One region of the Massilia sp. TSP1-1-2 genome, then DNA from elsewhere that is predicted to be linked to it. Evidence: predicted binding sites of a transcription regulator. Region 1 holds the regulator's gene; the other holds the start of a gene.

Region 1 (5,540 bases):
CCGGAATCGACATTCGCAATGGCCTGCAGTATGAATGCATCGGCTGCGCGGCCTGCGTGGACGCTTGCAACGGCGTGATGGACAAGATCGACCTGCCGCGCGGGCTGATTCGCTATTCGACCGACCAGGCCATGGAAAAGGGCTGGTCGGCGCGCCAGATCGGGGCGCACATCGTGCGCCCACGCGTGCTCATTTACAGCGCGCTGCTGGCCCTGATCGGCATCGGCTTTGGCACCGCGCTTGCGCTGCGCACCCCGCTCAAGCTTGACGTCATCCGCGACCGCGGCTCGATGGGGCGCGAAGTGGGCGACGGCGTGATTGAAAACGTGTACCGTCTGCAGGTGATGAACACCGGCGAAACGGCGCATCGCTTCCACATTGTCGTCAGCGGCCTGCCCGGGGTGCGCCTGGCCGACCAGGAAGAAGTGCTGCTCGACGGCGCCAGCACGCGCGCCGTGCCGGTGCGGGTGCAGACCGAACGGGCAGCCCTGACGGGCGGCTCGCATGCGATCATGTTCGAATTGAGCGCGATCGACCAGCCCTCGCTCAAGGTCACCGAAAAAGCCGTATTTATCGTACCGAGATAATGAAGGAGAACCGCATGCAAACTGCTTCCCAACCCAGGCTGCGCACGGCGCCGCCATGGTATGCCCAGCGCTGGCCATGGCTGCTGATGCTCGGGCCGGCCGTGGTCCTGGTGGCCGGCGGCTACACCGGTTACCTGGCCTATACGCGCCAGGACGCGATGGTGGTCGACGACTATTACAAGCAGGGCAAGGCGATCAACCAGGACTTGCGGCGCGACCGCGTGGCCAGCGCCCAGCGCCTGTCGGTGGCGCTGCACTACAACGCCGGCGCGCATGCGATGCAGGGCGAATTGACCAGCTTTGGGCGGCCGGTTACGACCCCGTTCAGGATCGGACTGGCGCATTCGACGTTGCCTGAAAAAGACATTTTGCTCGCCGTGTATCCGGATGCGCAGGGGCGTTTTTCGGCGCCGCTGCCGGCGCTGGAGCAGGCGCGCTGGCAGGTGAATGTGGAAGGGGGCAAGCGCGACTGGCGCCTGGCTGCCGAATGGCAATTTCCGGCCCAGCAGTCGATGACGATCGACGCCGATGCGGCCATTGCGCCATGAGGCAGGGCATGAAGCGCCTGGCGATGGCGGTGCTGTGGCCATCGTTCCTGGCCGCGGCGCTCGCTGAAGGCTTTTTCTTCTCGTGGGTCGAGCCGGAAGCGCTGTCGTCGCTGGCGCCGATGGCGGTCTACAGCATCGGGTTTTTCTTCTTCTGGACGTTTTGCACGCTGGCCGGCTTGCTGACGGGGTATTTGATCGTGGTGCCGGACGATGGAAAGGCGCCGTTTTGAGTCGTTGGGTCCCATGGGGCCCAAGTGACCAACGACGGCTGGCGCGTGAACGCGGGGGCGACGATTGGCGGCAATGGAACGGTTCAACTGAGCCAATGTTCCATGGGTCCGTCGCGTGCGCGACGACGATGTGGGGGGACTGTTACGGGTAGCCTGACTCAGGCCATCGGGCTGCACTGCGCGGTACCGGCGGCCATCGCCTTGAGCATCACCGGGTCGAGCAGCGTCACTTCGCGCTTGTCGACCTTTAACCAGCCCTGCTTTTTGAAGCGCGACAGCAATCGACTGATGCTTTCAATGGTCAAGCCCAGATAATTGCCAATATCTTCACGCGACATGCGCAACTGAAAGCTGGTCGGCGAATACCCGCGCGCCGCGTAGCGCGACGACAAATTGACCAGAAACACCGCAAAACGCTGCTCGGCGCGCATATTGCCCAGCAATAGCATGACGTTTTGTTCACGCGTGATTTCCTGGCTCATGATGCGGTGAAAATGACGCAGCAGCGTCGGCACCTGGCCGAACAAGTCTTCAAGGCGGGTGAACGGAATCTCGCACACTTCGCTATCCTCGAGCGCCACTGCGTCGCAATGGTGGCGGTCGCCGCTGATGGCGTCCATCCCCAGCAATTCGCCGGCCATCTGAAAACCCGTAATCTGTTGTTCTCCGGCCGCATTGACCTGGTAAGTCTTGAAATGGCCGAAGCGAATCGCGTACAAACTGCGAAAAGGCTGATCCATTTGGTACAGGCGCTCGTCGCGCAAAATGCGGCTGCGCTTGCCAATGATCTGGTCCAGCCGACTCAGTTCGCCCTCGTCGAGCCCCATGGGAAGGCATAATTGGTGCATGCTGCATCCTGCGCAGCTTGCTTTCAAGACGTTGATATTTAATACAGCTGCAGGGGGATTCGGTTGATTCATTCAGGCATCATACTTCATCGCAGCTTATCGGGTTTTTAAAAAGCGGACATCCACGTGCAAAACATCGCCCGTCACCTTGGCCTTTTTCGCCTTCTTCGGCTTCTTGACGACCTGGCCTGCCGTATCGGTCAGCGGCACCCGGTGCTCGGGCGAAAAGCCGGGCTCTTCGATGCGTTCCAGGGTTTGCCGCGTGAACATTTCAATGGCGGCGAGCAAGTCCACCTCATCGGCGCATACCAGCGACACCGCCTGGCCCGCATTGCCCGCGCGGCCGGTGCGGCCGGTGCGGTGGATATAGTCTTCGGCCACGGTGGGTAAGTCGAAATTGACCACTTGCGGCAAGTCGTCGATGTCCAGCCCGCGCGCGGCGACGTCGGTTGCCACCAGTATCTTGCACTGGCCCGCCTTGAAACGCTCCAGCGCCCGCAGGCGCGCCGGCTGCGCCTTGTCGCCGTGAATCGCGTCGGCCGCCACGCCATTTGCCGCCAGGGTGTCGACCAGTTGGTCGACACCCTTGCGCGTCTTGACGAACACCAGCACCTGGCCCCAGCGCAGCTTGTGCAACAAATGCAAGAACAGCTCGGGCTTGCGTTTTTTATCGACCGGCACCACCCACTGCCGAATCCGCTGCACCGTGCTGTTGCGCGCGCTAACTTCAATGCTCAAAGGGTTGTTCAAGAGCTTGCCGGCCAGCGCGCGGATCTCGTCGGAAAACGTGGCCGAAAACAACAGGGTCTGGCGCTTGGCGGGCAGGGCGGAAAAAATGTCATTCAGTTCGCGCGAAAAGCCCAGGTCGAGCATGCGGTCGGCCTCGTCGAGCACCAAGGTTTGCAACTGGTCGAACTTGACCGCATTCTGGCGGTACAGGTCGAGCAGGCGCCCGGGCGTGGCCACCAGTACGTCGAGCCCTTTGCGTAGCTTCATCATTTGCGGATTGATGCTCACGCCGCCGTAAGCGACATGGGTGCGCAGCGGCAGGCCGGCGCCATATTCCTTGAAACTGTCGTGCACTTGCTCGGCCAATTCGCGCGTGGGCACCAGCACCAGCACGCGCACCGCGTTGCTGCCCACCTGGCCGCCTTCCATGGTCAGGCGCTGCAGCAGCGGGAGGGCGAAACCGGCGGTCTTGCCGGTCCCGGTCTGGGCTGCGGCCATTACGTCGCGCCCGGCCAGGATCGGGCCGATCGCCTGTGCCTGCACCGGCGTGGCGCTCGTGTAGCCCAGCGCATCGAGCGTGCGCATGAGCGGGTCGATCAGACCGAGGGAAGCAAACGACATGGGCAAACCTTGCAGCGTTGGGAATGGAGCCGACAGTTTAGCCTGTCCGCCCGTGTCCGTCCCACAAAGGTGGGCCAGCGCGGCCGCGACGCTGCATTGCCAGCCTTCGGCTCAAGGCAATGTGGGGAGCGATGTCTCATCACCGGAAATTAGTCTGGCCCATCTGCATCACGACTTGCTGATTTTGGGACATGGAAATTATGGCGACCGCATTCAAAAAGACGCCGGGTATACGCATTCGGCGCGCTCACTGGCTCGCCTGCTCGAGAAACGGGGTCTGCCGAAAGCGTTTGCGGGCAAGGTCATCCTATGGTCGTGTTTCGGCGGCGCGGCCGCTGGCATGGCGCAATCGCTGGCATTCAAATTGTCCTGTCGCGGCTATACGAACGTCCAGGTAGGGGGCTGCCGCTGGATAACGGGCACCATCGTCAACCGTGTGCTGTTATGCCGCAGAAATACCACGCCCGAGCATATAGCCGGTGTGGATGCTCCCGCCGCCATGGAGGACATGATGCGCTACTGCGATAGGACCGTCGACGATGACATTGGCTGGTTTTCCCGCCTCCGTCGGCCCCTGCGGGGTTCTGTCGGATAATGCCGGAAGTCACGGACCGCGCTTGCTAAGCTGCGCCTACGACTACTGACCCGGAACCCCTCATGACCAGCCTCTTTTTCCTGTTTCGCCTCACCGTTTCCTGGATGGTGCTGTATTTCCTGTGCGCCTTGATCGCCAACGACGCGCTGCTGCAACCGATCGGGCGCGACGCCGGCGGCTTTATTGCGGCGACCGGCATGCTGCTCGGCGCCGTGGTCTTGATCACGGCCTTTTCGCACCTGCGCCGGGTGCGCCTGATTACCGGCGAAGTCAACAGCAGCTCGCTGTCGAACCGCCAGCGGCGCCAGATCGAAATCCCGTTCGAAGCGGGAGCCGCCTTCGACCTGGTCGAGGCGGCGGTGCGCGAACTGCCGGGCATCGAGTCGGTCGACAGCGCGCGCGACAGCTTGCAACTGCGCGCCAAGATCAAGCGTATCGACCCTTACAGTGGCGACACGGTGCAAATCCAGTTCACGCGCCACTTGCGCACCCACTTCAACCAGATCCTGGTGACGGTCGCGCCGAATGGCGAGGCCGGCAGCGTGACGCTCATTTGCGAACCGGAGCGCTCAGCCTGGAGCGACTGGTTTTTCGTCGACTTCGCCACCAACCTGGAAAACGCGGAAGCGATCGTGCGCTCGGTTACGCGGCGCGTGGCCGGCCTGCGCCGCGCCGAGCAGGCCAGCGTGGTCCAAAGCGCCACCGAAAAGGAATTGACGGTGGCCAAATTGAGTTTGCTGCACGCCCAGGTCGAGCCGCACTTTTTGTACAACACGCTGGCCAGCGCCCAACTGCTCACGCGCACCGATCCCCCCCGCGCTGACGAGATGCTGGGCAACCTGATTCTATACCTGCGCCATTCGCTGCCGCGCACCGAGGATAGCCTCTCGACCATTGGCGATGAACTCGAACGGGCCCAGGCTTACCTCGACATTCTGAAAATTCGCATGGGCAGCCGCCTGTCGCTGCAGGTCGAGGTCCCCGCTGCGCTGCGCGCCGTGCTGTTTCCCACGATGATGCTGCAAACGCTGGTGGAAAACGCCATCAAGCACGGGCTTGAACCCAAGTCCGGCGGAGGCACGGTGTGGATCCTGGCGCGCACCCACGAGACCGCGGTGGCGGTCACGGTGGCCGACGACGGGCGCGGTTTTTCGGCCGAGGGCGGCGGCACCGGCATCGGACTGCGCAATGTGCGCGAACGGCTGCGCCTGGCCTACGGCAGCGCCGCCTCGTTTGCCATCGTGGCCAATTTTCCCAGCGGGGTCGCGGCCACGATCACGGTGCCCAACACCGCCCTGAACACGATCAAAAAGGGAGCGCAGCATGACTAAGTGCGTAATTGCCGAAGATGAAACGCTGCTGCGCGAGGCGCTGGTGATGCT
Region 2 (5,540 bases), on a different contig from region 1:
CCCGAACAAATCATCGACCTGCAGCACTGGCTCGAAGGCAAGCGTTTGCCGGAGGGTCATCCGTACCGGGCCATCAGCGCCCAGCCGGCGGGGCCCACCAGCCCTGAAATGTGGATACTGGGCAGTTCGGCATATGGCGCCCAGCTCGCCGCCCACTTGGGCTTGCCGTATGCCTTCGCGTATTTTTTCAGCGATGGGCAGGGCGTTGAGCAGGCACTGGCGCTGTACCGCCAACATTACCGGCCCAGCGCGCGTTTCCCGACGCCGCAGCCCACCATTTGCGTGTGGGCGCTGGCCGCGGCAACCGAGGCCGAAGCGCAGCGCCAACTGATCACGCGCAAGCACTGGCGCGTGCGCTTCGAACAGGGTTTGCTGGGCCCGCTGGTGTCGCCCGAAGAGGCTGCCGCCTATCCGTTCTCGGAGGCTGAAGCGGCGCGCGCCGCTGCCCTGCGCAGCAATGCGCTGGTGGGCACAGGCGCGCAAGTGGCCGCGCGCATCGCCGCCTTGGCCGACCGGCTGGGGCTGGACCATATCGTAGTCAACACCTGGGCTTTCGATCCCCAGGTGCGGCAAGATTCTTACACCTTGCTGGCCCAGGCAATGCCTCTGCAACAGGAAAACTGATGGAAGTGCTGATATTGATTGGCGCTGTGGCCGCGGGCTTGGCGCTCGCCTACGGCTTGCCCGGCTGGCGCCTGAAGCGGGTGCTGGCGCGCGAAATCGCGCCCGCGTGGCAAGCCATTTTGATGCGCAATATTCCCATCTATGCGCGCATGTCCGGCGACCTGCAGCATCAGTTGCACAAGCTGGTGCAGCAATTTTTGTATCAGAAAAAGTTCGTCGGCTGCGCCGGGCTCGAGGTGAACGACGAGATGCGCCTGACCATTGCCGGCCAGGCTTGCCTGCTGCTGCTCAACCGTCCCAGCCGCGTCTATCCCGACCTGCATACCATCCTGGTCTATCCCAGCGCTTTCCTGGTGCCTCGCAACCAGGTGGACGCGGCCGGCGTGGTGACCGAGGCGCGCCAGGACTTGCTTGGCGAATCATGGGGCGATGGCCGCGTGATCCTGTCGTGGGACCACGTGCAGCGCGGCGCGGCCGACTGGAGCGACGGCCAGAACGTGGTGCTGCACGAGTTCGCGCACCAGCTCGATAGCGAGTCCGGCAGCAACAATGGCGCCCCTTACCTCGGCAGTGCCGACAATTACCGCAACTGGTCCGACGTCCTGTCGCGCGACTTTGCCAGCTTGCAGACCGACGCCATGTATCGCCAGCAAAGCGTGATGGACCACTATGGGGCGACCAGCCCGGCCGAGTTTTTCGCCGTCGCCACTGAAACTTTTTTCGAAAAGCCGTGGCAAATGTCGGAGCGCCACGCCGCGCTGTTCGCAGAATTGTTCAAGTATTACCGCGTGGACCCGCGCGCCTGGCTGCCGCAGCCGCGTCGCGAGAGCGAATCGGAGGGCGGCTTCGGGCATTGGCAATGATGCAAGGCGCATCAGTGTGCTGGCGTACGGAAGCCGCGGCCCAACAGGCGCATGCTGGCAGCTCACTTACGCAGGAGGATTTCAGCATGTCGACCATCGTTGCAGGACATTTTCAACTTCAGGACCACGTCGAGCAGGCTAGAAACGAGCTTCAGCGCGCAGGGTTCGCCGAGGATCGCATCAGCAGCTTTTACGTCAACCAGCCGGGCCAGCATGACATGACGGCCATCGGTGGCGACCGCGTTCAGTCCCCGGGCGCGGCGGAAACGCCCGAAGGCGTACTCCAGGGCGCCGCGACGGGCGGTGCGGTGGGTGCGGCCATCGGCTTGGCGACCTCGGTCGTGACGGGCCCGGCCGGACCCATCGTGGGCGGTCTGGTGGGCGCCCATGTCGGCTCCCTGTTCAGCCTGACCAAGATGAAAGAAGCGGGCGAGGGCGAACAGGGCGGCACCGGCGAAAACCGTTTCGAGCCGCGCAAGGCCGGCATGCTGGTCGCCGTGGCGCTCGAGCAGGCCGACGACGAGCAGCGCGTTCTGGAGGTCATGCGCCGCCTGGGTTCGGACCATATCGAACGCGCCAGTGGCACCATTGTAGGCGGCGACTGGACTGATTTCGATCCGCTCAGCTTGCCTGTGCTGGTGCATTAAGCCGTTCACTGCCTCCACCTCCCCAGAAAAACGCTTCCCATGGAAGCGTTTTTCGGTATTATGCTTGTAGCATAGGCGGTCGCCGCCACCAGCGGACCGCAACCGCGCATGGCAATCGAGTACCGACAGGAGGACGCGTCACATGACACAAGCCTGGGTCACCCTCACGCGTGCGGATGGGCGCGACATTGCTTCGCCGTCCGAGCAGCAGCTGGTCGCCGCATTGGCCGAACTGTACCAGCGCGTGAAGGGCGGCGCCGCGGTGGATGCCGCCAGCGCTGTCTTGCGCTTTGGATACGACGACGGCTTGATGTACGTCGCCGAAGTGAGCAGCACGGGCGAGCTGCGCTTTGAAGAATGGTCCGACAGCGATTGCGAACTGGCCTTGGCCACGCCGCGGCGCATGGTGGGCAGCGAGGCGCAGGCGCAGGAGTTGTGGTCCATGATGCGGCGTCGGCAAGTGTCCCGGATCCGCGATCTGGACTGGCAAGGCGGCAATTGATGGGCTGATGCGCCTGCCTGATGCGCCTGCCTGATGCGCCTGCCTGATGCGCCTGCTTGATCCCCCTGCTTGATCCCTATTAGTGCGCCATCAGCACCGGCAATGTCATTGCCTCCATCACCGTTTTGGTCACCCCGCCGAGGATCGATTCCCGGAAGCGCGAGTGCCCGTACGCGCCCATCACGAGCAAATCGGCGCCCGTGTCGGCAGCGAGCGAGAGCAGTCGCTCACCCACTTCGTGGCGCCGGTTCAGCCGCCGCTGGTGGTCGAGCGCGTGCACCGCCAGCGCCGCCTTGACGCCGTGGCGCGCCAGCCACGGGCGCGGATCGGCGACCAGCGCATCGGCTGCCTTGTGCTCGTCCGCAGCCACTTCAAACACGGCGATCGTGATGCTATCTGCATCCTTGCACAGCGGCAGCGCCAGCTGCAGCGCGCGCGCCGCCTCGCGCCCGCCGTCCCACGACACTAGAATGCGCCGCCCGACCGTGGCATGGTGGCCGGCGAACGGCACGATCAACACGGGCCGCCCGGAATTGGTGACCACGTGTACCGGCAAGTCCGCCAGATTCGCCTTCGCCTGCGGCTCGGCCTGCCCGAGCACGATCAAGTCGGCCGCGCGCGCCAGCAGGCTGATGCCAGCGCCTGCCTCATCGTCAATCACCCGCGCTTCATACGCGCCGTGGCGCAGGTCGGCGCATTGCGCGCTGAACGCCGCCAGCGCAGTGCGGGCCTGCTCGCGCAGGAAATCGAGATGCAAGGCCAGCGTCGGGTCGTTCTGTTCCGCCGGCATGCTGTGATACAAAAAGCGCGAGACGCCGGTCGCGGCCGCGCCGATCAGATGGCCATCGGCGCGCGCTGCAAGCTCGCTTGCCAGCCGAATCCTTTCGCCAGCGCGGGCGCCGTTGTCGACGTGAACGAGAATGGTGGGAAAAGCCATGGGGACACCTCTGAACTAAGTTGACCACCATCATGTTAAACCAGTTCTTGGCTGGCTTTGACATTGCTCAATGTTCCGTGTTGTAGGCGCCCCTAGACTTACGTCGGGACAAATACAAAAACGAGGATGTGTCATGAATGATCAGAAAGTTGCCCTGGTTACCGGCGGCATGGGGGGGCTGGGAACAGCCATTTGCCGCAGGCTGCACGACGCGGGCTTCAAGGTGGCAACCACGTATTCGCCGTCCAACCAGTCGCCCGAAGGCTGGCTCGGTGCACAGCGCGACGACGGCTACCGCTTCAAGGCGTACAAGGTGGACGTGGGCGACTACGCGGCCACCGAATGGATGATGCAAAGCTTGCTGGCCGATATGGGTCGCCTGGATGTACTGGTCAATAACGCCGGCATCACGCGCGACCGCAGCCTGTCCAAGATGGCGCTGGAGGAATGGGCAGAAGTCATGCGCACCAATCTAGACAGTGTGTTTAATGTGAGCAAGCAGGCGATCGAGCCCATGATGGCGCAAAAGTGGGGGCGCATTATTAATATTTCGTCGGTCAACGGTCAGAAGGGGGCCTTCGGGCAAGCCAATTACGCCGCCGCCAAGGCGGGCATGCATGGCTTTACCAAGGCGGTAGCGCTGGAAATGGCGCGCCATGGCATCACCGTCAACACCGTCTCGCCCGGCTATTTGCGGACCAAGATGGTGATGCAAGTGCCTGAAGAGATCATGCAGAACAAGATTTTGCCGCAGATCCCGATGGGGCGGCTGGGCGAGCCGGCCGAAGTGGCGGCGCTGATTGCCTATCTGGTGTCGGAGGAAGCCGCTTTTGTGACGGGGGCAAATATTGCGATCAATGGCGGGCAACACATGAGCTAAGCAATTCTAGTACTACTACTACTACGAATACCGCATTGTCCTCGCGCGTGCGCCAGGACAATGCAGGCACGGATTTCTTCGGGGCGGGAATTACCTCTACCCCTACCCGCCGGACCTAGCGCTTCTCGGCGCGCGTCTGGCACGTAATGCACAACCTGGCCTCCGGTCGCGCCTGCAAGCGCGAAAAGCCGATCGGATTGCCGCACTCTTCACATTCCCCATAATTGCCATCGTTGAACTTGGCCAGCGCGTGCTTGATCATGTGCAGTTGCGATGCATTGTGCCCGGCCGCTTCCAGCGCCAGGTCGTTGAGCAGGCGCACGGTTGCCTTGTCGGCGGGCGAGGTTTCGATTTCTTCCACCGCCCGGTCGCGTCCGCCCGCTGTTGCCCGCAGGCCTGGCGGGCCGGCCAGTGCGGCGCGGCGCCGCTCCAACAGGTCGCTGAGCAGCGTAAGTTGCGCCGCATCGAGTGCGTTCATTCCTTGCTCCGTGGATTGTTATACGGGAAACGCCGGCGTGTGCTGGCTGATGCCAGTGTAGCGCGTTCCGCGGCAGTGACAGGGGCGCACGCACGCGTTGGCGTGCATGCTTGTTGACCTGCTTCAGACGGCCTTGTGTGGCGTGCTCGCGGCAACCCGCTTGACCTGCTTGCTCACGCGCTCGATGGCTGCCACGATCGGCGCCGGCTGGCCCGTCGCGGCCGCGCCGGCGAGCACCAGCAAGCCACCAATGAGGCCGGTAATGTCGGCGATCCTGGAAATCTTGCGGATCTTTTCAGCCGCGTCTGCCGTCAGTTGGTTGATCTTTTGCTGCGACTGGCCGAGCGACTGCACCACGTAGGTGGCAGCGTCAGCGTACAAGCCGTCGGCGCGCTGGCGCAAGACGACCTCGTCTTCCAGCAAGCCGCGCGCGATGGCCTGTTCGGCCTCGGTAAACGGCGCGCCCTTGTGGCCGTTAATGTCTTTCATCACACGCACGTGGATGTCGTCGGCGATCGCCGAGAGCTGGTCGGCCAGCGCCTCGATTTGCGCAACCGTGCTCAAGCCGTTCGGTTCGTTTGCCATGGCGCTCTCTCCTTAGTAATTAGT

Evidence for each region. Region 1 encodes FNR, which switches genes on or off when oxygen is low (the NO sensors DNR and NnrR bind a similar motif). Its sites were predicted from a motif close to TTGATNNNNATCAA; they were not measured.
Region 2: a site for FNR is predicted at 3,631-3,644, ahead of ACP7BV_RS25375 (universal stress protein). Genes of this name have one in related genera too.

Annotation. Positions count from the first base shown of each region.
Region 1 covers NZ_JAFCTU010000021.1:77,827-83,366, forward strand. The annotation lists gene ccoG (cytochrome c oxidase accessory protein CcoG) at 1-587, shown strand, start outside; gene ACP7BV_RS17910 (FixH family protein) at 602-1,135, shown strand; gene ACP7BV_RS17915 (hypothetical protein) at 1,144-1,365, shown strand; gene fnr (fumarate/nitrate reduction transcriptional regulator Fnr) at 1,524-2,285, opposite strand; gene ACP7BV_RS17925 (DEAD/DEAH box helicase) at 2,310-3,563, opposite strand; gene ACP7BV_RS17930 (hypothetical protein) at 3,616-4,158, shown strand; gene ACP7BV_RS17935 (sensor histidine kinase) at 4,221-5,489, shown strand; gene ACP7BV_RS17940 (LytR/AlgR family response regulator transcription factor) at 5,482-5,540, shown strand, end outside.
Region 2 covers NZ_JAFCTU010000050.1:14,356-19,895, reverse strand. The annotation lists gene ACP7BV_RS25395 (LLM class flavin-dependent oxidoreductase) at 1-624, shown strand, start outside; gene ACP7BV_RS25390 (zinc-dependent peptidase) at 624-1,487, shown strand; gene ACP7BV_RS25385 (hypothetical protein) at 1,574-2,134, shown strand; gene ACP7BV_RS25380 (hypothetical protein) at 2,277-2,636, shown strand; gene ACP7BV_RS25375 (universal stress protein) at 2,716-3,573, opposite strand; gene phbB (acetoacetyl-CoA reductase) at 3,707-4,453, shown strand; gene ACP7BV_RS25365 (TraR/DksA family transcriptional regulator) at 4,569-4,931, opposite strand; gene ACP7BV_RS25360 (hypothetical protein) at 5,055-5,516, opposite strand; gene ACP7BV_RS25355 (hypothetical protein) at 5,536-5,540, opposite strand, start outside.